One region of the Agrobacterium sp. DKPNP3 genome, then DNA from elsewhere that is predicted to be linked to it. Evidence: predicted binding sites of a transcription regulator. Region 1 holds the regulator's gene; each other region holds the start of a gene.
What was found. The regulator LexA, encoded in region 1, represses DNA repair genes until DNA is damaged. The targets are predictions, from matches to a motif close to TGTTCNNNNTGTGTTCNG.
Positions count from the first base shown of each region.

Region 2: ACUTJJ_RS00055 (2'-5' RNA ligase family protein) is a predicted target of LexA. The motif match lies at 3,641-3,658, and genes of this name have one in related genera.
Region 3: ACUTJJ_RS04280 (ImuA family protein) is a predicted target of LexA. The motif match lies at 2,227-2,244, and genes of this name have one in related genera.
Region 4: ACUTJJ_RS17220 (PA0069 family radical SAM protein) is a predicted target of LexA. The motif match lies at 4,053-4,070, and genes of this name have one in related genera.

Region 1 is NZ_JBQYSN010000058.1:942-8,479, forward strand. It holds gene ACUTJJ_RS16025 (ABC transporter ATP-binding protein) at 1-486, shown strand, start outside; gene purU (formyltetrahydrofolate deformylase) at 600-1,445, shown strand; gene lexA (transcriptional repressor LexA) at 1,671-2,393, shown strand; gene ACUTJJ_RS16040 (glutathione S-transferase family protein) at 2,650-3,327, shown strand; gene ACUTJJ_RS16045 (ComEC/Rec2 family competence protein) at 3,347-5,809, opposite strand; gene gltA (citrate synthase) at 6,071-7,360, shown strand; gene ACUTJJ_RS16055 (amino acid ABC transporter ATP-binding protein) at 7,435-7,538, opposite strand, start outside.
Region 2 is NZ_JBQYSN010000001.1:8,421-15,958, reverse strand. It holds gene ACUTJJ_RS00080 (EamA family transporter) at 1-97, shown strand, start outside; gene ACUTJJ_RS00075 (aminopeptidase) at 101-1,339, opposite strand; gene ybaK (Cys-tRNA(Pro) deacylase) at 1,428-1,904, opposite strand; gene ACUTJJ_RS00065 (ArsC family reductase) at 1,917-2,264, opposite strand; gene ACUTJJ_RS00060 (hypothetical protein) at 2,502-2,669, shown strand; gene ACUTJJ_RS00055 (2'-5' RNA ligase family protein) at 2,864-3,580, opposite strand; gene ACUTJJ_RS00050 (gluconokinase) at 3,803-4,291, shown strand; gene ACUTJJ_RS00045 (NAD(P)/FAD-dependent oxidoreductase) at 4,361-5,662, opposite strand; gene ACUTJJ_RS00040 (glutamine synthetase family protein) at 5,664-7,025, opposite strand; gene ACUTJJ_RS00035 (NAD(P)/FAD-dependent oxidoreductase) at 7,199-7,538, opposite strand, start outside.
Region 3 is NZ_JBQYSN010000009.1:38,179-45,716, reverse strand. It holds gene ACUTJJ_RS04295 (Gfo/Idh/MocA family protein) at 1-334, shown strand, start outside; gene ACUTJJ_RS04290 (glycerate kinase type-2 family protein) at 415-1,701, opposite strand; gene ACUTJJ_RS04285 (DUF1304 domain-containing protein) at 1,706-2,059, opposite strand; gene ACUTJJ_RS04280 (ImuA family protein) at 2,281-3,045, shown strand; gene ACUTJJ_RS04275 (Y-family DNA polymerase) at 2,960-4,477, shown strand; gene ACUTJJ_RS04270 (error-prone DNA polymerase) at 4,474-7,538, shown strand, end outside.
Region 4 is NZ_JBQYSN010000065.1:12,158-19,695, forward strand. It holds gene ACUTJJ_RS17195 (hypothetical protein) at 1-133, opposite strand, end outside; gene ACUTJJ_RS17200 (DUF6656 family protein) at 242-850, shown strand; gene ACUTJJ_RS17205 (L-threonylcarbamoyladenylate synthase) at 914-1,891, shown strand; gene ACUTJJ_RS17210 (FAD-binding oxidoreductase) at 1,938-3,371, shown strand; gene ACUTJJ_RS17215 (glycosyl transferase) at 3,381-3,899, opposite strand; gene ACUTJJ_RS17220 (PA0069 family radical SAM protein) at 4,186-5,343, shown strand; gene ACUTJJ_RS17225 (ribonuclease HII) at 5,787-6,443, shown strand; gene ACUTJJ_RS17230 (peroxiredoxin) at 6,495-7,067, opposite strand; gene ACUTJJ_RS17235 (pyridoxamine 5'-phosphate oxidase family protein) at 7,384-7,538, opposite strand, start outside.

The DNA of each region.
Region 1 (7,538 bases):
TGCCTGGTGCCGGAAAGGCGAGAATTATTCGGCTCGATGACGGTTGAGGACAATGTCGAACTTGGCGGTTTCCTGCGTTCCCGTCAGGAGCGCGACGAGACACGCGATGCTGTTTACACACTCTTCCCGCGCCTTCGCGAACGCCGCAAGCAGCTCGCCGGAACACTGTCCGGCGGCGAAAGGCAGATGCTGGCGCTCGCGCGGGCGTTGATGAGCCGGCCGAGACTGCTGCTTCTCGATGAGCCGAGCCTTGGACTTGCACCGCTGATTGTCGCCGAAATCCTGCGTATCGTCGCCGACCTGCGTCAAACCGGTGTCTCCATCCTGTTGGTCGAGCAGAATGCCCGCGCCGCGCTCGAAATTGCCGACGAAGCTTATCTCGTCGAACTTGGTGAAGTGCGCCGCTCAGGCCCAGCTTCCGAACTCGCCGTCGATCCCGCTCTGATGGCGAGTTATCTCGGGCCGGGCGAACACGCCATCCAGTGACATCCGCGACCGCTTCGTGCTGACGCTCGGCCCCGTGGAAACGGGGCGTGGCTCCGCGTGGGCGCCGCTATGACAGCAGTCCAACCGCAACTCCATCTTCCAGGAGGCTTTAGATGAATTACGTCCTGACGCTGCGCTGCCCCAACAGAAGCGGAATTGTCGCTGCGGTCTCGGGCCGCATCGCACAGCATGGCGGCGATATTTATGAAGCTCAACAATTCGACGACCATGAAACGGGCATGTTTTTCATGCGTGTCGCCTTCTCCATGGCCGGCGACGAGGCAGGCTTTCGCAATGGACTTGCCGCGGAGATCGATCGCTTCGCTCTCGACGCCACGCTGCGTCGAGCAGGTGCGCCGCGCAAGCTGCTGCTGCTCGTTTCCCGCTTCGACCACTGCCTCGGCGATCTTCTCTATCGCCACCGCATCGGCGAATTGAATGCCGAGATCGTCGGCATCGTCGGCAACCACCCCCGCGAGGCCCTGAACCTCACGCTGATGGGCGGGATAAAGTATCATCACCTGCCGGTGACAAAAGACAACAAGGCCGAACAGGAAACAAGCATCAAGGACATCATCGAAGAAACGGGCACCGACCTCGTCGTTCTTGCCCGCTACATGCAGATCCTGTCGGACAACTTCTCCGAATACTTATCCGGGCGCTGCATCAACATTCATCACTCCTTCCTGCCTGGTTTCAAAGGCGCAAAGCCCTATCACCAAGCCCATGAGAGGGGCGTCAAAATGATCGGTGCAACGGCCCATTACGTCACCCGCGATCTCGATGAAGGGCCGATCATCTGCCAGGACGTCGAGCCGGTCAGCCACGCCGATACGCCGGATGAGCTGGTCCGTAAGGGACGCGACATCGAGCGACGCGTGCTGGCCCGGGCGGTCTCATGGCACCTTGAGGACCGGGTGCTTCTCAACAAGAACAAGACGGTCGTTTTCGCGCGATAGCACAGCTCGATCTACACCCTGACCTGAAACGCGGAACAAATGGGACGCGTCGGGGCCTCGCCTGGGAACGACTTCTGGAGCTTTGGTTACCTCCAATTTGCGAAATGTAAATCCGAGCGAAGCTTAACCAGATTTTAGGGGATTGCGGAACACATATGGAACATATAGTGTTCGTTCTGTATTTGTTTCGCGACTCCAGCGACGATTCTCAAGGGTGTTTTCCTCATGCTCACGCGCAAACAGCAGGAATTGCTTCTCTTCATTCATGAGCGAATGAAAGAGTCCGGCGTGCCGCCCTCCTTCGATGAAATGAAGGATGCACTCGATCTCGCTTCCAAATCCGGCATCCACCGGCTGATCACGGCGCTCGAAGAGCGCGGGTTTATTCGCCGGCTACCCAACAGGGCGCGAGCGCTCGAAGTCATCAAGCTTCCGGAGGCTTATACGCCGGGCGCAAGGCCGCAGCGCGGCTTCTCACCGAGCGTTATCGAAGGCAGTCTCGGCAAACCGAAAACGCCGGAGCCGCCCCCTGCTCCCAAGGCACCCGCAAATGACATTGCAGGTGCGGCGACCGTACCTGTCATGGGCCGGATCGCTGCCGGTGTGCCGATCTCGGCCATTCAGAACAATACACATGACGTGGCCGTTCCAGTGGACATGCTAGGCTCAGGTGAACATTACGCGCTTGAGGTCAAGGGCGATTCGATGATCGAGGCCGGCATCTTCGATGGCGATACGGTCATCATCCGCAATGGCAATACGGCCAATCCGGGCGATATCGTTGTGGCGCTGGTGGACGATGAAGAGGCGACGCTGAAGCGGTTCCGCCGCAAGGGCGCGTCCATCGCGCTGGAGGCTGCAAACCCGGCCTACGAGACCCGCATTTTTGGGCCTGATCGGGTGAAAATTCAGGGCAAGCTGGTGGGGCTTATCCGGCGCTATCATTGATGCCGCCGCCGGTCCGGATAAAAGCGGATCGATTGGCAAGACATATCTAGCCTTCAAGATGAATGGCGCGTCATTCCGGTGGATTGATGCGCTTTTTTTTCTTTTGAAGCGATGAAGGTGCTTTTGAAAGGGTCAAGGCACGAATTCGGCATGATGTCGTTCACCCATCAACGGGCTTTATGAGTGCGATGGATTCTTTGCGATATTCGCCGCAACGTCGCTGGTATAAAACTGCGACACAGTCAGGAGACACGCCATGTACGATCTTTATATCGCAAACAAGAACTACTCCTCCTGGTCGCTGCGGCCATGGGTGTTGATGCGCACGCTCGGTATTGCCTTTGAAGAGAAACTCGTTCCCTTTGGCGAAGGCGTCTCATTTTCCACCTTTTCTCCCACCGGCAAGGTCCCCTGCCTCGTCGATGAGGGTGTGACGGTCTGGGAATCGCTGTCGATCGCGGAATATCTCGCCGAGCGTCATCAAGGGGTCTGGGCAAGCGACAAGCAGGCCAGAGCCTGGTCGCGTTCGGCGGCAAGCGAAATGCATGCGGGATTTTCGTCGCTGCGCAATCTCTACCCCATGTCGGTCGGCATTCGTGTCACGCCAAACGGCGGTGATGCCGGGCTGGCAGCTGATATCAAGCGTATCGATGTTTTATGGAGCGAAGGCCTTTCGACCTTCGGTGGTCCTTATCTCGCCGGCCAGAAGTTCACGGCAGTGGATGCCTTCTTCTGCCCCGTGGCATTCCGTTTCCAGACTTACGGTGCGGATCTATCCCCCGCAGCAAAGGCCTATTGCGATCGCCTGCTCGCCCTGCCCGCCATGCGCGAATGGTATGAGGCAGGCCTGAAAGAAATGTGGCGGGACCCGGCGCATGAAGCCGAAATCGCCAGCATCGGTCAGTTGACTGCGGATCTGCGCGCGAAGGCTTGAGACGCTTTGCCGGCGGCAATCATTGCGACGCCGCCAGCAGACGCGTGATCGTTTCCGGTAGCTCATGCTCGTAGCGACCAGATTTCCAATCGTAATATCGATGTTCGCTCCACGGCCGGTTCATGCCTGCGGTCGAAGCGCGCAGTTTCTCGACGACGCCCGGCTGATTGGCTGACGCGAAGTTGATCTCCACTGAACCAATGCGGCGCAAGATGCCGCGATTGAGAAGCAGCGCGCCTGAGCGGCAGTGTGAAAACGAGGTTCTTTGGGAAACAATGACGACGTCGGCGATGTCACATGCCTTTCCAGCCAGACGCCCTTCCTCCAGCACGATGATCCATTCGCCGCTCTGTGCCTGCGCCACGCACCAGCGACCCGGCTTGCAGGTGAAAACGCCCGGCGTTCCCGCTTTCAGCGCAACCGCCATCTCGCGTGCGGCGGCTCTCAACTCCTCCTGCGACAGCTTTGCTTTATTGGTAAACGTCTCTGGCCGGTCCCGCTGCAGAATAACCGGCGCCTGCGGTGTCTTAGCAAGCAGCAGCGCCCTCTGCCACTGGTCATAAATAAAGCCATGGGGTCGGGTTCTCGTGGTGTAAACCTTCTCATCGGCAAGAAGCGCCACCAGCGAGCCATCTTCATGAACGAGGAGATCCGGCAGATCGCGTTGAAATGTCGTTGCCGAGAGCCCGAAGGCAAGCAGCAGAGGCGGGATGCCCAAGAGCGCCAGGCGGGTGCGCAACAGGGTGAGCAGCAGAAAGCCGGCCGAGGCGATACCGATGAACCAGCCATGCGGGCGTCCGGTCGCTGCGCTTCCGCCCCAGGACGCAACTTCGTCCGCGACCTCGATGACCATCGCCATGCCATAGCCCATCACCTTCAGAAATGGCGCGTCGAGCCCGAACGGCATCAGCAGCATGGCGATCAGACCGAAGGGCATCACAATCAGCGACATCAGCGGCGTCGCGGCAAGATTGGCGAAAAGTCCATAGGTGGTGACACGTTGGAAATGTTCGGCGGAATAGATTGCCGTCGAAAGCCCGCCAATCAGGGACGTCGTGATGACGCCCCCCATCACAGCGCCTGCCATCTGCGCGACCGTGATCCAGCTGGGCTTTCTTCCCATATAAAGACGCTCGCGAACACTACGCCGGCGGCTCCAGGCGGCGTAGGCGGAAACAAGCGCGATTGTCGCGGCAAAAGACATCTGAAAGCTTGGCCCCATCACTTCGGAGGGCGAGAGCGCGAGAACAATGAGAGCGGAAAGCGCGACATTTCTGAGGCTGAGCGACGGCTGGTCAAACAGCACCGCGACCAACATGATCGACATCATCAGCCAGGCCCGTTCAGCGGAAACCGCGAAGCCGGAGATCAGATAGTAGCATAGCGTCATCACGAGCGCTGCGAAGGCGGATATCTTCTTGACTGGCCGTCGCTGGGCAAAGGCCGGAAACAGGCTGAATCCCATCCTCATGCCGACAAAGAAGATGCCTGACGCCAGGGCCATGTTGAGCCCGGATATGGCGACGATATGGGCAAGCCCCGACACCCGCAACGCCTCCATTGTCTCCGGCGATATGGCCTGTCGCTCATCGGTGACGATGGAGGCGGCGAAGGCACCCGCGTCGCCTCCGATCGTCGTGCGAATGCGCTCGGCGATGGCGGCGCGCAGGCGATAGAGCCACATGTCGGCCATCTCCAGCCAACCCTCGGCCCCAAGGTTCGCCATCGCCAACGGCTGGGGCGGCTGGTAAAAGAAGCCTGTCGCTCCAATACCGCGGAAATAGGATGAAAAGGCGAAATCGTTCAATCCCGGCAGAGCCGGTCCGGACGGCGGAGAAAGCCGCGCCTTGCCGCGAATGATCGCGCCTATCGGCATGGGTTCGCCGCTACCACGCGCGAGAAGCGACACCCTCCCCGGCGAACGCGTAAGTGATGGTGCTTCAGTGGAGTGGAGCTCGACGAGATATCGCCAGTCACCCCGCGCATCCACCTCACGCCGGACGACCTTCCCGGCAACCGTCGTGGTCACCGGCGTGTCCAGAAGGACAGTCGCGGCGCGGCGGGTTTCCAGTTCCGCAAAAAGCATGCCGAGCAACATCAGCGCGACAACGCTGCAAACCCTTGACCCGGCATCAAGGCGATATCTGGTTAGCAGCGCCAAGGGGGCCGCGACCAAAATCGCGACGATCAAAAGCGGCAAGGAAGGCGTGGCCCCAAAAGAAAACCACAAGATTGCGCCGCAGCCGATGAAGACCGGTACAAAGAGGAAATCGTGACCGAATGCGCGTTCTTCAGTCAGCCATGCGGCAAGTTTTTGAGAAACGGAAATGTTCTGCGCCGCCACATCAACCAAGGCCGGCACAACAGCGGTCGGCGCGGCGCCTGAGCGCCGCAGCGGCGCCAGGATATCCACCGTGCCGGGGGTATCTCCCTGCAGCGTTTTGACATATCCGAAATGCTCTTTTTCACCTTGACCAAGCATTTTGGCCGCGCCCCCGCCGCACTGAAGACAGGTTTGCAGATGGACTGCCGGTATTGCAATGCTTTCCTTTAACTCTGCGTTGACCGAGATTGAATTGCTGCCAATCACAAGGCCAAAAGCAAGGCGTTCACCTTTGCCGCAATGCACAATTTGACCTTTGGATAGCTTGGCATCTGCGACAGGATCATATAGCTAATCGGTAGACGCTTAACCGCGGGGCGCATCCAAACGCCCCCACCCGCATGTTTTCGGAGGATCAGTATGACGGAAAAAAGCGCTACAGTGACACTTGGCGACAAACAGGTCGAACTCCCTGTCAGGGAAGGCACGATCGGGCCGAGCGTCGTCGATATCGCCACGCTGTATAAGAACACCGGCTCCTTCACTTACGACCCGGGTTTCACGTCGACAGCCTCCTGCGAATCCAAGATCACCTATATCGATGGTGACGAGGGCGTGCTGCTGCATCGCGGCTTCCCGATCGAGCAGCTGGCCGAACAGGGCGACTTCCTGGAAACCTGCTATCTGCTGCTGTACGGCGAACTGCCGACGGCTGCGCAGAAGAAGGACTTCGACACCCGCGTCACGCGCCACACCATGGTGCACGAGCAGATGAGCCGCTTCTTCACCGGCTACCGTCGCGATGCGCATCCGATGGCCGTCATGTGCGGCACGGTCGGCGCTCTCTCGGCTTTCTACCACGACTCGACCGACATCACCGATCCGCACCAGCGCATGGTCGCTTCCCTGCGCATGATCGCAAAGATGCCGACGATCGCCGCCATGGCCTACAAGTATCATATCGGCCAGCCCTTCGTTTACCCGAAGAACGATCTCGATTACGCCTCCAACTTCCTGCACATGTGCTTTGCCGTACCGTGCGAGGACTACAAGGTCGATCCGGTTCTGGCACGCGCCATGGACCGCATTTTCATCCTGCATGCCGATCACGAGCAGAACGCCTCCACCTCCACGGTGCGTCTTGCCGGTTCTTCGGGCGCCAACCCGTTCGCCTGTATCGCGGCTGGCATCGCCTGCCTCTGGGGCCCGGCTCACGGCGGCGCCAATGAAGCGGCGCTCAACATGCTCAACGAAATCGGCACGGTTGACCGTATTCCGGAATATATCGCCCGCGCCAAGGACAAGAACGACCCGTTCCGCCTGATGGGCTTTGGCCACCGCGTCTACAAGAACTACGACCCGCGCGCCAAGATCATGCAGAAGACGATGTATGAGGTGCTGGAAGCTACCGGCAACTCCGACGATCCGATCATGCAGGTCGCGCTGGAACTGGAAAAGATTGCCCTTTCCGACCCTTACTTCGTCGAGAAGAAGCTTTACCCGAATGTCGACTTCTATTCCGGCATCACGCTGAAGGCGCTCGGCTTCCCCACGACCATGTTTACCGTTCTCTTCGCCCTTGCCCGCACCGTTGGCTGGATCGCGCAGTGGAACGAAATGATCGAAGATCCGCAGCAGCGTATCGGTCGTCCGCGCCAGCTCTACACGGGCGCCGGCAAGCGCGATTACGTTCCGGTTTCCAAGCGCTAAGCAGCGAAACCAACCAACAGCAAAGGCCGGCAGGTTTTCACCGCCGGCCTTTTTCTTGTTCGTCCTGATGGTTCTCAGTGGCGGGCGGCGACACCGAGAAACTGCTTGAGTTCAGGGGTCGCGGGATTGGAGAACACCTCTTCCGGCGGGCCGATTTCATGGACCCTGCCCTCGTGCA
Region 2 (7,538 bases), on a different contig from region 1:
GGCGCTCGGTCAAAGCCTCACGCCAGCGCAGATCGCCGGCTTCATGGCCGTGCTTTTCAGCATCTGGCTCAGCCAGCGCAGCCAGTTGCCGAAATAGCCGTCACGCCCATTCGCCCTTGCGCATGACAGGAACCGTGGAGCCATCCGGCTTCACGCCGTCAATGTCCACCTTGTCGGAACCGATCATCCAGTCGATATGGATCAAGCTGGAATTGCCGCCCTGTGCCTTGATCTGCTCTTGCGACAGCGAAGCACCGTTAAGGAAGCATTTCGAGTAGCACTGGCCAAGCGCGATGTGACATGAGGCATTTTCATCGAACAGCGTGTTGTAGAAAAGGATGCCGCTTGCCGAAATCGGCGAGGAATGCGGCACCAGCGCCACTTCACCCAGGCGCCGCGCGCCTTCGTCAGTGTCGAGGACCTTGTTCAATACGGCTTCGCCCTTCGAAGCCTTGGCTTCGACGATGCGGCCAGCTTCGAACTTTACCTGGATATCGTCGATCAGCGTACCCTGATGCGAAAGGGGTTTCGTGCTGGAAACATAACCATCCACGCGCAACGCGTGCGGCGTCGTGAAGACCTCTTCAGTGGGAATATTCGGGTTGCAGGTTACGCCGTTTTTGGCGACCGAAGCGCCGCCGTGCCATTCATGCCCGTCCGCAAGCCCGATCGTGACATCCGTGCCCGGACCGGTGAAACGCAGTGCCGAAAAACGCTCGCCATTGAGCCACGCCGACCGCTTGGCAAGATTGGCGTTATGCTGCGCCCAGGCTGTAACCGGATCGGCCACATCCACGCGCGATGCGGCGAAAATGGCATCAGCGAGCCTGCGGACAGCGTCGTCTTCTGATACATCGGGGAAGACCTGCTTTGCCCAGGACGGGTTTGGATAAGAGATGATGTTCCAGTTGATGTCGAAGTTGGAAATCTTCTCCAGCGCCGGCTTGTAGGCGGTGGAATTGGCCTTGTTGGCGCGCGCCACCTTGGCCGGATCCTGTTCGGCCAGCAGCATCGGATTGTCGCCGGCAATCGCCAGCCGCGCTGCGCCATTGGCGTAGGCTTTTGCCATGCCTTCATAGAGCCAGCCGGAAGCCCGGTCAAAATTGGCGTCGCTCGCGTGGCGATAGCGGGCAAGCGTGGTTTCTTCATCGGAATAGAAGGTGGTGACCAGCCCGCCACCGGCCATATAGGCGTGTTTGGTCAGAAAACGCACCAGCGGCAGGGCTGCCAGCGGCGCGGTGATCACCAGATCCTGATCCTTCTGCAATTGCAGGCCGACCTTGATGGCGACTTCGGCCAGTTTTTCGAGTTTGACGGAATCGATGGGAGAAACAGTCATGATCTGCCTTCGTCTATTTCATTCGGAGGCGCCGACCATAGCCCATTCCAACTGAAAGCCAAATGCTTTCAACGCTGCCTCTCGCGCTTCAATCGGCGACCAGCGGCGCGGCGATCGCGTTCAATGCCGTCTGCGCGTCGCGCGGGGAAAGCCGCAGTTGCAAGCCGCGCTGCCCACCATTCATGTAGACGTAATCATGGCCCATGGCAGTGGATTCGATGGCTGTCGGCACCTGCTTCTTCTGCCCGAAAGGGCTGATACCGCCGACGTGGTAGCCGGTTGCCCGTTCCGCTTCGGCGGGCTTCATCATGCTGGCCGATTTGCCTCCGAAGGCGGTCGCGAGCTTCTTCATGCTCACTTCCCGATCCGAAGGAACCACAACGCAGACCGGCTTGCCATCGAGCTCAGCCATCAGCGTCTTCAGCACCAGATGGGGCGGCTCGCCAATCGCTGCCGCCGCCTGCAAACCGATGCGATCGGCAGTCGGGTCGTAGTCATAGGTGACAGTGGTGAAGGCGATGCCGGCCTTCGTCAACACTTGCGTGGCGCGGGTTGTTTTCGACATGGATAAATCTGCTTACGCAAAAAGGGCCTGATAAGTGTCCGGCTTGAAGCCGACCGTGATCTTGCCCCGCGTCTCCAGCACCGGTCGCTTGATCATGGAGGGCTGCTCCACCATCAATGCGATGGCTTTCTCCCGGGAAAGATCGGCCTTCTTCGCGTCGTCCAGTTTTTTGAACGTCGTGCCAGCCCGGTTCAGGACGGTTTCCCAGCCTGCGGCGTCGCACCATGCCTCAAGATGAGCGCGGTCGATGCCGGCGGCCTTGTAGTCATGAAAGGAATAGTCTACGCCATTGGCTTCAAGCCAACTTCTGGCCTTTTTCATCGTATCGCAGTTCTTGATACCGTAAATCGTGACCGTCATTCCATCCACCTCTTCGTCGCGCTCAGCATCCCGGCATAACAAATTATCCGGCTCGTTCAACCCGCCCGGCTCGACGCCCTGCGCAAATATACCGCTCAAGCTCTCGAGCCATGCAAAAATGAATTGACTGATATCCAAACGAGCGCGAGCAAAGCTGCATGGCTTCCCTGCTGCATCAGGCGTTGTAGAGCGGCGACGGAATGCCCATTATCTGGGCATCAAAGATGGAGAGAAAAAATGCGTCAGGTTGCTAAGACATCGCGTCACTTCTTCGGTGAAACTTTCGCCGTTCTCGGTGCAGCACTTTCGGTTTCGGCCGCAGTTCGCGCACATCGCAAGCCCGCCCGCGCCGACCTCGAAGCCCTCGGCATCGACGGCAAGGCATTTGACAAGGTCCAGCTCTAAGCTGCACATTGCTTCCAGCGAGGCGAAATCGCCTCGCTTGCGCGATCGACGCCTTTTGGTGTTGATGCGCGCAGTGTGGACCAGTGGACAAGAAGGCTGTGCCGTTGTTGCAAGGTCCCATCAATTGAAACTGATCATCGGACCAACCGAGTGAACGTAGCGTGGCATCCCCCCGCTCGTAAGCCTTTAACCCGTTATTGCGCCGATGCCCTCTGCATCGACCGTTTAGAGTGTCCGATTATTTTTCCTGGTAAGTGCAGTTGGCTTTCAGGCCGCTCGTAACACTCTGCTTTCGGGGTAAGCGCGAAGCGTGCGAGTAACTCAAGCTGCGGTTCGCCCACGTGACTGCACACAAGCTCGAAGCTTCCGGCAAGCCAACTATATGGTTTCTCGACGGGCATCGGCTCAATTCTTCCACAGCCGGTAATCAGCGCGAGATGGGGCGCAAAAGACGAGGGCGCAACAAAGGGCAGGTTGGCCCGCCAAAGGGCACGTTGCAACATCGTCGATAAAGACTGCATTTCCAGCATCTCATGGCTGCTGTGCAAAGCGAGGCTGCCGCGATTGCCAAACAGCGAGGTCTTATCGAATGTTATCGGAACGGGACGGGCCTTGATCTCGCCAAGCGTATTCTTCAGCCGATGAACGAGCTCCTCCGGCACAGCCTCAAAGCATCCAACACAAAGCAATGTTATATGCAGAACGGCTGCTGGATGAGCCTCGCGCTTCGTCTGCTTCGCCGCGTGGTGCGAGGAATCGGCAAAAATCCGTGCTGCCAGGGCTGCCGGCGGTCTCACGGTGATCAAGAGCTTGGTGGTATATTGAGAATTAAAACGCCGTACTTTCCCCGGTTCCCATCCCTCGAAGGATAGCTGCTCCAAATTCCTCGCGTCTGCCAAATCGAACCCCACCGCGGTACTCCAGGACGTTTTGCCCAAGTTTCGATGTTATCATCATCACGGGAAAATTTAAAGAACAAAAGCGGAACGAACTTGATGACCCGGAGCAGTATTTGGGAGGAGGCTGCAGGAAATCTCCCTCATTTTTGTATTCACGAGACCTGCCGCACATGTTAGGGGCTCACTGTCGAAACAGAAATATCAGAGGTTGGCGTGACGCAGGCAATCGTCGTGATGGGAGTGAGCGGGTCGGGCAAGTCCACGGTCGCGGAAGCGCTGGCAGACAAGCTGGGCATAGCCTTCATTGAAGGTGACAAGCTGCACCCCAAATCCAATGTCGAGAAAATGTCCGAAGGCATTCCCCTGACGGACGACGACCGCTGGCCCTGGCTCGATCTGATCGGTGCTGAGTTGCAAAAGGGAAACGCGAGCGGTGGCGTCGTTGTATCCTGCTCGGCGCTCAAGAAAATCTACCGCGACTACCTGCGCAAGGCCACGGGCGGTCCGCTTGCTTTCGTTTATCTGGACGGCAGCCTGGAGCTGCTCAGCCGGCGCATGGGTGAACGCAAGGGCCATTTCATGCCACTCTCGCTGCTTCAAACACAGCTTGCCACGCTGGAAGTGCCAACCGGCGAACCGGGTGTCGTCACCGTCAGCATCGACACCACACCTGAAGAGATCACCAAAAATGCTCTTGCCGGACTGAAGGCGGTGACCTTCTAGGACTGTCCGGGCTGCGGAAGCAGCAGACATGGCGTGAGGTAAACGACGCCGCGTCTTTACTGGAATGCGCTAGAGGCCGAGCTTGTCCCTTAAGCCGTACCACCAGGCACCGAGCACGGTGAGCGGCACACGGAAGGTCTTTCCACCCGGGAACGGGTAATTCGGCAGCGAACTCCAGATATCGAACCGCTCGGCGTGGCCGGCAACGGCTTCGCCCAATATCTTTCCCAGAAGATGGGTCGTGGTGACGCCGTGACCGCTGTCGCCGTGCGAGAAGTAGATATTGTGCGAGAGCCTGCCCATATGCGGAATGCGCGTCAGGGTCAGCGCGAAGTTGCCGCTCCAGGCGAAGTCGATCTTTGCCTTTTCCAGCTGCGGAAATGTCTTCAGCATATTCGGCCGGATCACACCCGTCAGGTCGGCCGGGTCGCTGCCGCCATAACCGATGCCGCCGCCGTAAAGCAGACGGTTGTCAGACGTGCGGCGGTAATAATCGAGAATGTAATTAGCGTCCTCGACGCAATAATTGGCAGGAAGAAGGGCTTCGATCAGATCGGCATCGAGCGGCTCCGTCGCCATGACCTGGCTCGAGACCGGCATCATTCGCTCGCCGATTTCCGGCAGTAATGTGCCGAGATAGGCATTGCCGCAGACGAGGACATATTTTGCCTTCACGCTGCCCGTTGCCGTGCGCACGATGGGATTGACGCCCTGCTCCACCGCAATGACACGCGAGTTTTCGAATATGCGCGCACCGAGGCTTTCGGCTGCCGCCGCTTCCCCCTGGACAAGATTAAGAGGGTGAATGTGGCCACCGAAGCGGTCGATCATGCCGCCTGCATAACGATCGGTCTTCACATATTTCCCGACATCCGCCTTTGAGACCATTTCGAGCCCGCCATGGCCGTGTTTTTCCCAGTGAGCCTTATGGGCTTCCATTTCGCGGATCTGCTTCGGTGTGAAGGCGGCGAAAAAGCCGCCGTCGACGAGATCGCAGTCGATCCCGTATTTGGCGACGCGGCTGCGGATGATGTCGCCGCCTTCCAGCGACATTTCGCCGAGCTTTACTGCCTTGTCATGCCCGTAGCGGCCGGCGATGGTTTCGAGATCGCGGCTGTAACCATTGACGATCTGCCCGCCATTGCGGCCCGACGCGCCGAAGCCAACCCGCACACCTTCCAGCACGATGACCGCGTAACCGCGTTCGCTCAGTTCCAGCGCCGCTGAAATGCCGGTGAAGCCGCCACCGATGATGCAGACATCCGCATCCAGCGCGCCCTCAAGCGTCGGCCGCACGGTTTTGATATTGGCGCATGCCGCGTACCACGACGATGTGTGGCCGGGATTGGGAATATCGGTTACCTCAGCCATTTCACACCGTCCTGATATAGGCGTCATATTCGACGTCGGTTACACGCAGGGAAAATTCGGAAAGCTCCTGCTGTTTGCAGGCGGAGAACAGCGTGCGGTACTTCTGCCCGAGCGTTGCATATGCAAAACTCGACCGCGTGAAGCGCTGCAGCGCATAGTCCCAGTTGGTAGGCAGCGGCTCGTGGTTGATCGCATGGCTGTCGCCGGAAATCGCGCCACCCGGTTGGCGCTTCTCCTTCATGCCGGCGAGGGCCGCGCTGAGGATCATGGCAAGAACCAGATAGGGATTGGTATCGGCGCCAGCGACGCGATGTTCGATACGCGTCGCCGCCTTGCTGGCAACAATGACGCGCACCGCTGCCGAGCGGTTATCGATGCCCCAGGAGGCGTAGGTCGGCGCATGTTCGCTCGGTGTGAGGCGGCGATAGGAATTGGCATGGGGAGCAAAGATCGCCATGCTTTCCCCCATGTTTTCCAGGAGACCCCCGACCGAATGCATCAGCGCGTCCGATGGCCCCTCTTCCCCGGCGTAGATATTCCTGCCGCTCTTGTCGAGAACGGAGAAATGCACATGCATGCCATTGCCGGCCTGGAGCCCATAGGGCTTCGCCATGAAAGTTGCGTCGAGATCGTGCCGTCGTGCGACGCCCTTGACGATGCGTTTGAGAAAGACGGCGAAATCTGCGGCCTGCAGGGCATCCGGCACATGGTTGAGGTTGATCTCATATTGCCCGGGACCATTTTCCCGCAGCGTGGTATCAGCAAGCACACCCTGTGCGCGGCAGGCGGTGGCGATGTCATGAAAGACATCCTCGAAATCCTGTAATTCGGAAATCGACAGAACCTGTGTCTGACCGGTGTGCCAGCGTCCCTCACGGCTGTGCGGTGGGCGCACCGGATCAAGCGCCGAACGAACGGGATCGATCAGGTAAAATTCGAGTTCTGTCGCCACAACGGGCGTTAGACCGGCCTTGTTATAGGCATTCAGAACCTGCGACAGAACATGGCGCGGATCGCCATAAAAACCGGTTCCATCGGGGTTTTTCATGGCTAGAAGAACCTGTGCGGTCGGCCTGCCAAGCCATGTCACCCGCGACAGTGTGCCGGGCACCGGAAAACAGAACCCATCCGGATCCCCGGTGCCCTCGGCCAGACCGGCCGCGTGCACATCCCTGCCCCAGATATCCAGCGCGTAGACGGAGCGCGGGATGGCCATTCCCTTTTCGAGCACGTCGATTGCCCTTTCGCGCGGAATCCATTTGCCGCGCGGAACGCCATTCGCATCTATGACGAAAGCTTCGAGAATTTCGATATCGGGATTATCGGCGAAAAATTTCTTTGCGTTTTCAATATCATCCATCATGCACCAGCAAGCCGTTTCCATCTCGTTCATGCGCAGCGAGTTTCGCTAACGAAAATCGTCCTGCTGCTGATAGATGAGAAACCTCGCCACCATGATGACGTTCGCCCTTTTTCCCCTTTTGTATATGAACATGTTACGTGGCCTGTTGCAGGAAGGCCAGCAGTTTCCTCTTCTTACGGATTGAACCTCTCCGGGCGATAGGCATCGATCGCGATAACCGGCTGCTCTCCCAGCATGGCTTCGGCTATGACCCGGCCCGTAATTGGCCCGAGGGTAAGACCATGATGGGCGTGCCCGAATGCGAACCATAATGTTTTGTGACGCGGCGCCTTGCCAATGATCGGCATCATGTCCGGTGTGCATGGCCGCGCACCCATCCATGGCTCAGCATCGAGCCTTCCGCCGAGTGGGAAAACGCTGCGCGCCACGCGCTCCGCGCGGTCGATCTGCACGGGGGATTTCGGTGCGTCGCGCTCGGCAAACTCTGCTCCGGTCGTCAGCCGGATGCCCTTC
Region 3 (7,538 bases), on a different contig from region 1:
CAAGGCCGGCCTTGAATGGACGCAGGCCGACCCGAACTATCTCTGGTTCACGAAGCTTGGCGAGCCCAAGCAGTTGATCACCCGCGGCGGCGCAGGCGCAGGGGCTGCGGCGGCGCGCGTCACCCGCATTCCATCGGGCCACCCGGAAGGTTATCTCGAAGCCTTCGCCACCATCTATACTGAAGCGGCCCATGCCATCGAGGCACGCCGCGACGGATCGGCGCTGGACAAGGCGGTGATTTATCCGACCGTGGATGACGGGGTCAAAGGCGTCGCTTTCGTCACGGCCTGCATCGAGTCCGGCAAAAACAATGGCAGCTGGGTAAAGCTCTAATACTGAAGACCTTTTGCGGCCTGTTGCCTATCGGAACAGGCCGCATCAAAAACGCCGTCACACGGTGGTTGCTATCAAGCCTACGCGATCAAAATCGCCCTGATATCATTCACATTGGTGAGCGTCGGACCCGTTACGACGAGATCGCCGGTCGCATTGAAGGCTGTATAGCTGTCATGGCTCACCAGTGACTGGCGCGGATCGACCCCCGCCTCGCGCATGCGCTTTAAGGTATCCGGTGTAATCACGGCCCCCGCAGCATCTTCGACGCCATCGATGCCATCGCTATCGCCAGCAATAGCCCAGATGCCCTGGGCTCCCTTGAGGGTCAGCGCAAGGCTCAGAAGGAATTCCGTGTTGCGGCCGCCCTTACCGGCCGGCCCTTTGCCGCCAACTCCCCTGTTCAGCGTCACTGTGGTTTCGCCACCGGAAAGCAGGACGGCCGGGCCTTTGATCGGCAGGCCCTTGCGGCTGGCGGAAACCGCAATACCGGCCATGACCGCACCGACATCTTTCGACTCGCCTTCCAGCGAATCCCCGAGGATAAGAGGCGTTAGCCCTAGCATCACCGCCTCGTCCGCTGCCGCCTGCAGGGCGAGCGATGGAGCCGCGATGAGCCGGATATCCTCGTCGATATCGCCGGCCTTCGGGGTTTCCTCACCTTTTTCCAGCACCTGACGCACGGTTTCGGGGAGATCGAGGGCATAGCGCGCGACGATTTCCCGCACGGTTTCGATATCGCTCGGATCGGCAACCGTCGGACCGGAGGCGATTTCCGAGGGGTCATCACCAGGCACATCGGAAATCAGCAGAGAAACAACCTTTGCCGGTCTGGCAGCTAGTGCCAGCCGCCCGCCCTTGATACGCGAGAGGTGCTTGCGCACGGCGTTCATTTCGGAAATCGTCGCGCCGCTGGCGAGTAACGCGCGGTTGACCGCCATCTTGTCTGCAAGCGTCATTCCCTCGGCGGGTGCGACCATCAGCGCCGAACCGCCGCCGGAAATCAATGCGATGACCATGTCGTCTGCAGTCAACCCTTTAACGGCGGCGAGAATGCGTTTTGCCGCTTCGGCGCTCCTGTCGTCCGGCACCGGATGCGAGGCTTCGATGATCTCGATACGCGCAGTCGGCACGGCATGGCCGTAACGTGTCACCACCACGCCTGAAAGGTCGACATCTGGCCATGCCGCTTCAAGCGCTGCGGCCATGGCGGCGGAGGCCTTGCCCGCGCCAACCACCACGCAACGGCCTTTGGGCGGGGAGGGCAGGTGGTGTTGCAACACCTTTGCCGGATCGGCGCTGGCGACGGCGGCCATGAAGATGCGGTTGAGTGCGTCCCTTGCGGAGGTATCGTTCCAGGCGGTCATCGGTTCATGCTCCAAGCCAGAGGAAGCCAAGGGCAAACAATGCCGGCAATGCCTGGATGAACAGGATCTTCATATTGGCAGTGATCGCGCCAAAAATACCGGCCACCAGCACACAGCTCAGGAAGAAGAGCTTGAAGCTCAACCCTTCATCGCCCTGTGTGAGCCCATAGATCAGCCCGGCTGCGAGAAAGCCGTTATAAAGTCCCTGATTGGCGGCAAGTACCTTTGTCTGCCGGGCGAAATCTGCCGAGAGACCGAAGGCTTTTCGGCCGGCTGGCTTCTCCCACAGCAGCATTTCCAGAATGACGATGTAGATATGGATGGCCGCAACCACGGCAATCAAGATGCTGGCGATCATCGGTGGTTCCTCCAAACCATGATGTCCGTTGCCGTTGTCGGGGTAAACACGGGGCGAGCGGACACTTCCGTTTTAACGGTGGGACGAAGGGCTGCAAGGGCAGAATCCCGTCCCCCCATGTAAACTGTTGATGAGCGTCAGCCTATTGCTTGACTCTTTGCTGAAATAGGAACAAAACAAGAACAATAAGATGAATAACCCAAGTTGAAACCTGTCATGCCATGCAAAAGCGCGCGGATCAGTTGCTCGTTGTCGAAGAGCTGCGTGAAAGGCTGGAAAGGATCGGTAACGGCGCTCAGCGCCTGCACGAGACCTTGCCTTTCGGTGTGGATGCCATCGACCATCACCTGCCGGGAGGCGGGCTCAAGCTTGGTTGCCTGCATGAGCTGAGCGGCGCTGGCAACGGCGCTGCCGATGGTGCGGCCGCCGCGCTCTTTGCGGCTGGTGTGGCGGCAAGGCTTTCCGGCAAGGTTTTATGGTGCGTCACCCGTCGGGATCTGTTCATGCCGGGTCTGACGCAGGCGGGCCTGTCGCAGAACCGGCTCATCATCGTTGAATGTCGTGATGAAAAAGGCGTGCTCGACTGTTTCGAAGAAGGGCTGCGCTGCAACGGTTTCGGCGTGGTGATGGGTGAAATGGCGAAACTGCCGATGAATGCTTCCCGGCGACTGCAACTGGCGGCGGAAACATCAGGCGTGACCGGCCTTGCCATCCGTCGTTTCCGGCGTGCGGACGATGCCAAGCTGTTTGGTGAACCGACAGCGGCCGTCACCCGCTGGCGTATCTCCGTGCGGCCTTCAGCGCCCTTGCCGGTGCCGGGTGTGGGTAGGCCGCGCTGGTTGCTGGAACTCTTACGATGTCGCGGCGGCGAAAGCGCCGAATTTGAAGTGGAAGCCTGTGATGCAAAGGGTCGTCTCGCTCTACCTGCCGACATGGCCGACGGATCGTTTCCGGCGTCTTTTGGGACAGAACGCGCCGCCGGCTGAAAAGCCGCTGGTCATGATCGGTCGCCAGGGCAGCCGCCGGCTGGTGCTTGCGCTCGACAAGGCCGCAAAGGCGGCAGGCATCCGGGCAGGCACACCGGTCAGCAAGGCGCAGGCGCTGGTGCCGGGTCTTCTTGTGGAAGATCTGGATGCGGCGGGAGATGCCCGTGCGCTTCAACAGCTCGCATTTCATTTCCTGCGCATTTATGCCCCTATCGTCGCCGCCGATGCGCCTGATGGGCTGGTGCTGGACACGGCGGGTGCGGACCATCTGCACGGCAATGAGACGCTGATGTTGAGCGGCATGGTCAACCGTCTGCATGCCGCAGGCTTTGCCGCCCGCGCGGCCATTGCCGATAGCTGGGGGGCCGCTCATGCGCTTGCACGTTTCAACCGAGAGGAAATCAGCATCGTGCCGCCAGACGGGCAGCGGGCGGCGATCAGTGCTCTGCCATTGACCGCGCTGCGGCTGGAAGACCGTGTCGTTTCCGGGTTGAAGGTGCTCGGCTTTCGCACCATCGGCGATCTTGCCGAAGCCCCGCGCGCACCGCTCACCCTGCGTTTCGGCCCGGAGGTCGTCCGTCGTCTGTCGCAGGCTTTCGGGGAGATCGGCGAACCTATCGAACCGGTTCGTGTGGCCGATCTGGTGGAAGTACGCCGCGCCTTTCCCGAACCGATCGCGGCGGCGGAGACGATAGCCCGCTATACCCAGAAGCTGGTTACCGGCCTTTGTGTCGCGCTGGAAAAACGTGGCCTTGGCGCGCGCCGGATCGATCTGGTGTTGCACAGGGTCGATAGCGGTCTGCAGGCCATAAGAGCGGGCACATCAAGACCGGTGCGCGACGTCAAACAGCTGGTTCGGCTTCTGACCGACCGCATCGACACGATCGATCCCGGTTTCGGCATCGAGATGATGGTGCTGACCGCTACCCATGCGGAACCGCTTCTCGCCGCCCAGGCCCGCTCTTCCTTGCTGGACGAGGAGCGTGCCGACATCGCTGGCACTGTGGATGTGATCCTCAACCGCGGCCATCGCGTTTATCGCTATGCAGCGGTGGCAAGCGATGTGCCGGAACGGTCCGTTACTTCAGTTGCGGCCCTATCCCCCGAGGACCAACTTGGCTGGCCCGGTCATTGGCCACGTCCCGTGCGGCTGCTGGCAAGGCCTGAACCCGTCGAAACCATGGCGCTTCTGCCAGACCATCCGCCGCGTTATTTTATCTGGAAGGGCGTGCGCCATCTCGTGCGGCGCGCCGATGGACCCGAGCGGGTGTTTGGTGAATGGTGGAAACGAGACCGCGAAAAGGCCGCCGTTCGCGATTATTTCACGGTCGAAAACCAGAGCGGCGAACGCTTCTGGATTTTCCGCTCCGGTGACGGCGAGCATGCCGAGACGGGTTCGCAGGGCTGGTTTATTCATGGGTTTTTCGCATGAGTGCGCCGCGTTATGCCGAGTTGCAGGTCACCACGCATTTTTCCTTTCTGCGTGGCGCAAGCTCCTGCGACGAGCTTTTCGAACAGGCAAAAACCCTCGGCATCGAGGCGCTGGGCATTGTTGATCGAAACAGCCTTGCCGCTATTCCCCGTGCCTATGAGGCCGCCAATAATCACAATATCCGGCTCGTGATCGGCTGCCGGCTCGATCTGGACGACGATCTTTCGGTGCTCGTCTATCCCATGGATCGTGCGGCCTATGGGCGGCTCTGCCGGCTTCTTTCCGTGGGCAAGAAAAGGGGCGGCAAGGGCAAATGCCGACTGGCATGGGATGATCTGGTCACCTATGGCGAAGGCCAGATCGTCGTTCTGTTGGCCGATCTGGCCGACGATCTCTGCGCTCTTCGTTTGCGGCGACTGAAGGCCGCCTTTGCCGACCGGGCCTATATGGCGCTCAGTCTTCGAAGACGCCCCAACGACCAGATGCGGCTTTTCGAATTGTCTGATATGGCGCAGGCCGCTGGCGTGCCGACTGTGGTGACCAATGATGTGCTGTTCCATGTGCCCGAGCGGCGTATGTTGCAGGACGTCGTCACCTGTATCCGGCATAATTGCATGATCGACGAGGCGGGTTTCCGGCGTGAGCGCCATGCCGACCGCTACATGAAGCCGCCGCAGGAAATGCACCGGCTGTTTGCCCGTTACCCCGAGGCGCTGGCCCGCAGCCTCGAAATTGCCAAACGCTGCAAGTTCTCGCTGGAGGAGTTGGTCTATCAATATCCCGAGGAGCGCAGTCTGCCGGGGCTGACGGCGCAGCAGGCGCTGGAGAAGATGGTCTGGGAAGCGGTGCCGACCCGTTACCCGGATGGTTTGCCGGAGAAGGTGGAGAAGGCGCTGTGTCATGAGCTCGGTCTTATCGGCAGGCTGGAATACGCCCCCTATTTTCTGACGGTCAACGCCATCGTGCAGCATGCCCGCAAGCTGGATATTTTATGTCAGGGACGAGGATCCGCAGCCAATTCCGTCGTCTGTTTCGTGCTCGGGATTACGTCGATCGATCCTTTGAAAGTCGATCTTCTTTTTGAGCGTTTCGTGTCTGAAGAACGCCGGGAACCGCCTGATATCGACGTGGATTTCGAGCATCAGCGGCGTGAGGAAGTCATCCAGTGGGTCTATGATACCTATGGGCGGGATAAGGCAGCACTCTGTTCAGTCGTGACACGCTACCGTGGGCGAGGGGCGTTGCGGGATGTCGGCAAGGTTTTGGGCCTGCCCGAAGACCTGACGAAACTGCTTTCATCGCAGGTTTGGCGCTGGAGCGAGGGCGTTGGCGAAAAACAGGTGAAGGAGTTGAACCTCAATATGGAGGACCGCCGCCTGCAACTCGCCTTCGAGCTTGCCAACCAGCTCGTCGGCACGCCGCGACATCATAGCCAGCATCCCGGCGGCTTCGTTCTCACGCACGATAGGCTCGATGAATTGGTGCCGATTGAACCTGCCGCCATGGATGATCGACAGATCATCGAGTGGGACAAGGACGATATCGATATCGTCAAATTCATGAAGATGGATTGCCTGGCGCTCGGCATGCTTTCCTGCATGAAGCGCGGCTTCAACATGCTGGAGGAGCGGACAGGCAAGAAATACGACCTCACGTCAATGCCAGCCAAGGACCTCGCGACGTTCGCAATGATCCAGAAGGCCGATACGCTTGGCACCTTTCAGATTGAAAGCCGGGCGCAGATGTCCATGCTGCCTCGCCTACAGCCGAAAGAATTTTATGATCTCGTTATCCAGGTGGCTATCGTTCGTCCCGGTCCCATTCAGGGCGATATGGTTCATCCCTATCTCCGTCGAAGACAGGGAAAGGAGCCGGTCCATTATCCCAAGGAGGAATTGCGACGCGTTCTGGGCAAGACGCTGGGCGTACCGCTGTTTCAGGAGCAGGCGATGCGTGTTGCTATCGAATGCGCCGGTTTTTCGCCGGGCAAGGCGGACCAGTTGCGCCGTGCCATGGCGACTTTCAAGAATGTCGGCACCATCTCCAAGTTCCAGCAGGATTTGATCGATGGCATGGTCGGACGCGGCTATGACAAGGACTTCGCCGAACGCATCTTCAAACAGCTCGAAGGGTTCGGCAGTTATGGTTTCCCGGAAAGCCACGCGGCGTCCTTCGCGCTGATTGCCTATGCCTCCGCATGGCTGAAGTGCCATCATCCGGATATTTTCTGTGCCTCGCTTTTGAATTCGCAGCCCATGGGCTTTTACGCCCCGGCGCAGATCGTGCGCGATGCGCGCGATCATGGGGTGGAGGTTCGCCCGGTCTGTGTCAATGAAAGCCGGTTTGACTGCACACTTGAGCCGACAGGCGAGATAAATGCGGAGGGCAAAGAACGTTATGCCGTGCGGCTTGGCATGCGTCTTGTGAAGGGTCTGGCCAATGATCACGCCGCAAAAATCGTCGCGGCGCGGCAGGATCGGCCTTTTGCCTCCGTGGATGATCTGTGGCGACGGGCAGGTGTTCCGGTCGCTGCCCTCGTGTGCCTTGCCGAAGCCGATGGCTTTTTGCCGTCGCTTCGCCTTGCCAGACGCGAAGCACTCTGGGCCATCAAGGCCTTGCGGGATGAGCCTCTGCCGCTTTTTGCCGCTGCCGCCATTAGGGAAAACGCCGTTATCGAAGAGCTTCAGGAGCCTTCCGTGGCGCTTCGCGCCATGACTGATGGCGGCGAGGTCGTGCAGGATTATGGCCATGTGGGGCTGACCCTTCGGGAGCATCCCATGACATTCCTGCGTCGTGATCTTTCGAGCCGTCGCATCGTCACCTGCGCTGAAGCCTATCGATCAAGGGATGGCGCGTGGCTGGAAACAGCGGGCCTGGTGCTGGTGCGCCAGCGTCCCGGTTCGGCAAAGGGCGTGATCTTTATGACGCTGGAGGACGAGACGGGCATTGCCAATGCGGTGCTATGGGTGAAAACCTTCGAAAAGTACCGCCGCGTGGTGTTAACAGGCAGCATGGTCGGCATTTACGGCAAGATTCAGCGCGAAGGCGAGGTTGTGCATCT
Region 4 (7,538 bases), on a different contig from region 1:
CACAAACAGCGACATTACCTTCCGCATTGGCGACAAATTGCGACATGCGCAATTCCCCCGTCTGAAGCCTGTTCCACCGGGAAATCCGGCGGCTATTCAATGCCGCAGATAACGTCGCAATATGACGCATCATGTCGCGCTCGTTGCCGTTCACCCGACAGAAAACGGGAGGCGGCGCGCAACGGAGTATTAACGCGCCCTAAACTATCTTGTCGCATCGACAGCAACGGGGACGCTTCCGGTGGAGAAGGCGACACGCATACGCTATTTCGATGCGAGCAGGCATTCGATCACACCCATTCGATCGAAAACGGCGCATTCAGACTTTCTGCGCACCGGCCGTATAAGCCGTTACGAGGAACGCTGGCTGCCGCGCGAACGCGTCTATTACAGCCACGAGGAAGTGGCTGCGCTGACCGGTCGCAAGCTCGAGGCGGCGGCCGATGCCACGCATAGCCGCCTCAACGCCTTTCACGACTCCATCCGTTTCCCCAAAATGGTCTTCCACCATCTTTTGAACGACCGTCCGCATCTTGGCTATTGTCACGTCACGGCGGCGAAGACCAGTTTCGATGCGGAGCGCCATGTCCTCTGGTCCTTCTATTTTGCGAATTTCTTTGCCGAATTGAGCGGCAACGACAACTTCTTCGAAAACATCGATGCGCGGTATTCCCGCATGTATTTCGCCGTTGCGATCAACGCACTTCCGGACCGGCCTGTGGCGGTCGATACATCCTTCCATCGCGGCGGCCTGCTGTTCCAGACCCACGACCCGCGGGTAGCGCTGAAAAACGTGCTGATGCTCGGGGCGCGGTCCGAAGAGATGCGCAAGATCATCAGGGCGATATAAGGCAGGATTGCGCTTTCCATTCCGGCCCGAAATGCGCTATTGAGCGGCCTGAAAGGCAGCATCATGGCGCGTCATATCAACATTGAAACCGAGCGGGATACCGCCCTGCAGGCATCTGTTGCCGAGCTTTCCGCCGGGCGACCCATCGCCCTGCCGACGGAAACGGTCTACGGCCTCGCCGCCGATGCTACGAACCCGGCGGCAATTACCAGCATATACGAGACAAAGGGCCGGCCGCAGTTCAATCCGCTGATCTGCCACATGGCCGATCTCGCCATGGCAGAACGTTACGCGGTTTTAGACCCGGTATCGCGGACGCTCGCGGAGGCATTCTGGCCCGGCCCGCTGACGCTGGTGCTGCCGCTAAGACCGGGGAGCGGCATTCATTCGCTGGCGACGGCCGGGCTCGATACCGTCGGCATCCGTGTTCCCCAGGGTTTTGCCGGCGATCTGATCCGCCACTTCGACAGGCCGCTCGCGGCCCCGAGCGCCAATAGTTCCGGCAAGATAAGCCCGACGAGTGCCGCCCATGTGGAAGCCGACCTCGGCCAGAAGATCAATCTCATTCTCGATGGCGGTGCCGCCTCCGTTGGTGTTGAATCCACCATCGTCAAGGTGGAAGCGGATGGCCGGGTGCGGCTGCTGCGCCCCGGCGGCATCGTCACCGCGGAGATTGAGCGTGTTGCCGGTCTCAGGCTGGAACGGCCGGAAAAAGCCTCGGCCGCCATCGAGGCCCCGGGAATGCTTGCTTCGCATTACGCGCCGGGCGCCACCGTGCGCCTCAACGCCACCTCGGTTCTGCCCGGTGAAGCGCTGATCCGCTTCGGCGGCATCGCCATATCAGGCGAGGAGCGGGCGCATGCCGTTCTCGATCTTAGCCCCGCTGGCGATCTTGCGGAGGCTGCGGCCAATCTGTTCGATTATCTGAAGGCCGCCGATGCGAGCGGTGCGGACACGATCGCCATCACCACCATTCCCACCCATGGCCTCGGAGAGGCGATCAACGACCGCCTATCCCGCGCCGCCGCGCCGCGAGGCTGACGTCGCTTACCCGCTTCGCCCCCGTTTTAAAGACAGCGAGATGCCCATGACGACCACCGCCATCCCCTCCTCCGAGCTCCTCGACCGCTTCACCGCCATTGTCGGCGAAAAGAACGCGGTGCGCGACCCGGCGGAAATGGCGCCGCGCCTTGTCGAAAACCGCGGTCTTTATCGTGGCGCTTCGCCGCTGCTGCTGAAGCCCGGTTCCGTCGAAGAGGTCTCGGCCATCCTGAAACTCGCCAGCGAAACCGGCACGCCCATCGTGCCGCAAACCGGCAATACCGGCCTTGTGGGCGGCCAGACGCCGCGCGCCGATGGAGGCGATATCATCCTGTCGCTGGAGCGAATGAACCGCGTCCGTGACATCGACCCCGTCGCCAATATCATCGTCGCCGATGCCGGCTGCATTCTTGACGACATTCACAAGGCCGCGGATTCAGTGGAACGCATGTTTCCGCTGTCGCTCGGCTCTCAGGGTTCCTGCCGCATCGGCGGCAATCTCGCCACCAATGCCGGCGGCACGGCGGTGCTGGCCTATGGCAACATGCGCCAGCTCTGCCTCGGGCTCGAGGTGGTGCTGCCGACAGGCGAAATCTGGAACGGGCTGCGCCGGCTGAAAAAGGACAATACGGGCTACGATCTGCGCGATCTCTTCATCGGTTCGGAAGGCACGCTCGGCGTCATTACCGGCGCGGTGCTGAAGCTTTTCCCCAAACCGCTTGGCCATCAGGTCGCTTTTGCCGGTCTTGCCTCGACCGGGGACGCTCTGAAACTGTTCGAGATGGCCTCCAATCTCTGCGGCACGGCGCTGACCGGTTTCGAACTCATGCCACGGATCGGCGTCGAGTTCACCGCCAGACACATTCCCGGCGTGCGTGATCCTCTGGAACAGCGCCATGACTGGTACGCGCTGATCGACATCTCCACCTCCGATTCGGCCGAAACGGCCGATACGATGATGCAGTCGCTGCTGGAGCGCGGATTTGAGGCGGGGCTGGTTCAGGACGCGGTCATCGCCGCATCGGAGGCGCAGAGACAGGCGCTCTGGCACATGCGCGAGAGCATGTCGGATGCACAGAAGCCAGAGGGCGGCTCAATCAAGCACGATGTTTCCGTTCCTGTGTCAAAAATACCGGAATTCATGGCGACGGCGGAAAAGGCCGTGCTTGCCGCCATTCCCGGCGCCCGCGTCTGCGCCTTCGGCCATCTTGGTGACGGCAACATCCATTACAACATCTCCCAGCCCGTGGACGCCGACAAGGCAGAATTCATCGGCCGCTGGCGGGAGATGAACGAAATCGTGCATGGCATCGTGCTGTCGCTCGGCGGCTCGATTTCGGCCGAGCATGGCATCGGCCAGCTGAAACGCGACGAACTCGCCGCCATCCGGCCCGGCATCGAAATGGAGCTGATGCGGCGCATCAAGCATGCCTTCGATCCTGTTGGTATCATGAACCCCGGCAAGGTCCTGGCGGGGTGACCACCCGCGCTAAGCCAGCGTCCGTAGCGCCCAGGCGGGCGCCAGTTCCGCATTCAGGCGGCGCGACTTCGTCCCGGCTACCAGTTGCGTCAGGCTCATGCCCGGCTTTGCGATGGACAGCGCTTGTTTTTTGGGGAGGAGATAGCCGTTCTCCAGTGGTGGCGTGCGGCGCAGCATGCGGCTGAAGATATTCCGCCGATGGTATCGCGACGGCGAAAACCGGGCAGGCTCAGCGCAGATCGCGACATACTCCAGAATTTCGTCGATCCAGCCCGCCTGCGGGCGCGCACCGGGCTCGATCAGCAACAGCCACCCGCCACGCGCCGACTGCACGATCTCCTCAATATTCCATTGCCCATAAAAGCGGCAGCCGGCCGCATCCGCGACGCGCGATGATCCATCGCGCGACCCGTGATCGAGGATAACGACGTCGCTTACAAGGCCTTCCACGGCTCCGGTAACAAGCGCAGATAGCGTGTGCGCCAGCTCCGGTTCCTGATCCCGGCATTCCATGATGACTGTCAACATAGGCTTAGCTCTAACGCATCGCACAATAAATTGCCACTGGGCCAACAAGGGGAAAATCCGCGTCTCGTTACACCGGCTCAGGCCGGTCCTTAATAGCGTTTAATGAACCAACGGGTGGGGCGACCCATCCAGGAACGGCCTTTTCTTGATTTTTGTTCTTGTATTGTTCTCATTGATGATGTAGGAATTTAATCATTGGAAGGGCGACTGACTGTCGCTTCCGAAGGACACGGTTTAGGGCGTTGAGCGTGCCTTTTGCGGCGCGTGGCGCTCTGGGAGCATCCAGATGAGAAACCATACGCTTGACGGGCAGGCTGCCTTTCAGCCAGGCCATATGCCTGACATGGCCAATGCGATCGCCGATGCATCCGGCCTGCGCATCGAGATCGATCGCCGTCGCGGTCGGGGCGCCGGACTGAACCCCGATGGGCGCTTCGAAGCGTTGCAGCGCGAGGTTTTCGACGACGGATGGCAGACGCTCGAGGATATGCCAGAGTTCCGCACGGAAGTGCAGGTGGAAAAACCGCGCAGCATCATCACCCGCAACGAGTCGCCAGACATCCCCTTCGACCGTTCCATCAACCCCTATCGCGGCTGCGAACATGGTTGCATCTATTGTTTCGCTCGGCCGACGCACAGCTATATGGGGCTTTCCGCCGGGCTCGATTTCGAATCGAAGCTCTTCGCCAAGCCGGATGCCGCGAAACTTCTGGAGCGCGAACTGGCAAAGCCGGGTTACAAGCCGCGTGTGATCGCCATCGGCACCAACACCGACCCCTACCAGCCGATCGAGCGCGAATGGCGCATCATGCGGCAGATACTGGAAGTGCTGGCAGAGGCCGATCACCCCGTCGCTATCGTCACAAAATCAGCGCTCATTAAACGGGATATCGATATTCTCGGGCCGATGGCCAAGAAGGGGCTCGCCAAGGTCGGCATGTCCGTGACGACGCTGGACCGCAAGTTGTCACGCAACATGGAGCCGCGCGCCGCGACACCTGAAAAGCGGCTGGAGGCCGTGAAGGCTCTGACAGAGGCCGGCATTCCCGTGGCCGTGATGATGGCGCCCGTCATTCCAGCCCTTAACGATCACGAAATCGAGCGCATTCTCGAGGCTGGCAAGGCCGCCGGCGCGACGGAGGCTTCCTACGTGCTGTTGCGCCTGCCGCTGGAAGTGAGCCCTCTGTTTCGCGACTGGCTGCTGCGCACCTATCCCGACCGGTACCGCCATGTCATGTCGCTGGTACGATCGATGCGTGACGGTAATGATTACGACGCGGAGTTTGGCAAGCGCATGAAAGGCGAAGGCCCCTATGCCTGGCAGATCGGTCGTCGTTTCGAAATGGCGACGAAGCGGCTTGGACTTGTCCGACGGGCCATTCACCTGCGCGACGATCTCTTCGTGCCACCCGGTGGTTCGGGCGTGCAATTGTCGTTGCTTTGAGAGCCGGACGCTGAAAGTGACTGGGGGTAATCGATGCACGGAAGAATTCAACCTCGCCTTTGGTTTCAGCCGAGGATCTTATTCGAGCGCGATAGCGACTCCCGGCTCCAGCCCGATGAGGCTGTCGAACAGGATGGTAACTCGCCGACAACAGGAGGCTTTTTGAGCCTCTCATAAACGGAATTCCAAAAAGATGAGCAGCAACCTTTTCACCTGTTGCTCTCGATGACATGCCCGGCTGGTTTCCCTGGCCCGCCGGACACAGCCCCCGGATCCGCCGCCTCGCGTGCGATCGTTTTCCTCCGCCGCCCCATTGGAGGATCCAGGTCATGACGACCTTAAGGGCACGGTGAGCCACGCCCCTTGACCCCGGCTCCCCGCGCCTGTCATCGCCCGCTTCCGGGGGCTTGCAGGAGATCGGGTGTGTATGCGAGTTTCGCCGCATGAAACGCACGGCCACACCCGATTCTCCTGCCCTTTTCGATCTCGCCGAAACCGGCCCGGATTTCTCGTTCGAACTGGAGGCAAAAAAGAAAGGTCTCTGGCCCGTCGCGGGTACGGATGAGGCGGGCCGGGGACCGCTTGCCGGCCCTGTGGTTGCGGCCGCCGTCATTCTCGATCCCGATAATATCCCCAAGGGTATGGACGATTCCAAAAAGCTGACAAAGCAGAAGCGAGAGAGCCTGTTCGTCCAGATTATGGAAAGCTCGATTGTTTCCGTCGCCTCCTCCGGCCCAGGCCTGATCGACACGATGAATATCCTGCGCGCCAGCCTCGACGCCATGCGCCGCGCCGTGCTCGGCCTCGAAATCCCTCCTGCCCTCGTGCTGGCCGACGGTCGCGACCGGCCACCTGGCATCACCTGCGAATCCAGGGCCGTCATCAAGGGCGACTCCCGCTCCCTCTCCATCGCCGCCGCCTCAATCGTCGCCAAAGTGACCCGCGACCGGATGATGGAACGCGCCGGCGTGGTGCACACATCCTATGGCTTCGAAGGCCACGCCGGCTACGGCACGCCCGCCCATCTACGCGCAATCGAAAGCCACGGGCCTTGTCCGCTGCACCGCATGAGCTTTCGGCCGCTTAAGCGGGAAGGATAGTGGCCGGGTGATGCGGCTCCACCTAAAACTTCCGCCATCGACGCAGACAAGTCATGGACCCGTCTCGGCAACACCATTGGTTTTCAACCAACTGATCACCGCGTCTGCATTCTTTTCCGGCGGGTGCACGGGATAAAAGACATGCCTGATAACACCGGCCTGGATGATCATCGTAAGCCTTCGTAACAGGATCAGGCCACCGGCGTGGAACCTTGGTAAGCCAAGGGCCGATGCAAGGAGAAGCGAATGATCGGAAAGAAGCGGGAACGGAAGGTGGAGCCGTTCCGCGGCTTCGCGTTGATACTCCGTGGTTTGGGTCGACAGGCCGAATAGATGACTGACACCCAATTCTTTTAATTCAACGAAATGGTCTCGGAACGCGCAGGACTGCGGTGTGCAACCTCTCGCGCCGGGGATCGCGTCCCACCCGTCAAGTGCTGTCCCTCCCGGAGGGCTCGTCCGAGGATAGGCATAGACCACGGAAAGCCCCGGACTGCAAAGATCCACGGTAGTTCCATCTGTCGCCTGCAAAGCGATGCGTGGCACTTCCATTCCAAGCAGGTGATCCGCGCTTCCATCGTCTTGGGGCTTCAGTACGGTACTATCATTCTCCGTCACATTCATTGCGGCCTCATCTGTCGTTACTGGTCGCGAGGATAAACGCGGTATCTTCTATCCTACCGGGGTGGGCATAATAGCCAAAGTCCCCATCTCCATTCTCGGATGATCAACAACATTCTTCAGACACACAGTATCGCGATACAAGGTACCGTCGGACTGTATAATTGGGTGACACAGCGATATTGTCGAGAAGAGGCATGACGAACCTTTCAGATTGATCGCCAACCGCGTCTGATAGGATTGAGAATCGCTAAGATTTGCACGCGATCGGCCACGACAAGACTAATTTCGCCTTGGACAGAAACCCATCGTGTTCGGACTATCGCTCCGATGAAGATTCTTGATATGGAAGCGCCCCTATAGGCCGCACCCCGTAGGTCTCATAAGCGCTTTGCATTCTTTCACTCTCACTGCGTTCGGGAAAGAGCTTGTAGCTTGGCGCCCAGATTCGGGAAACGCGGTCGATTTTGACCG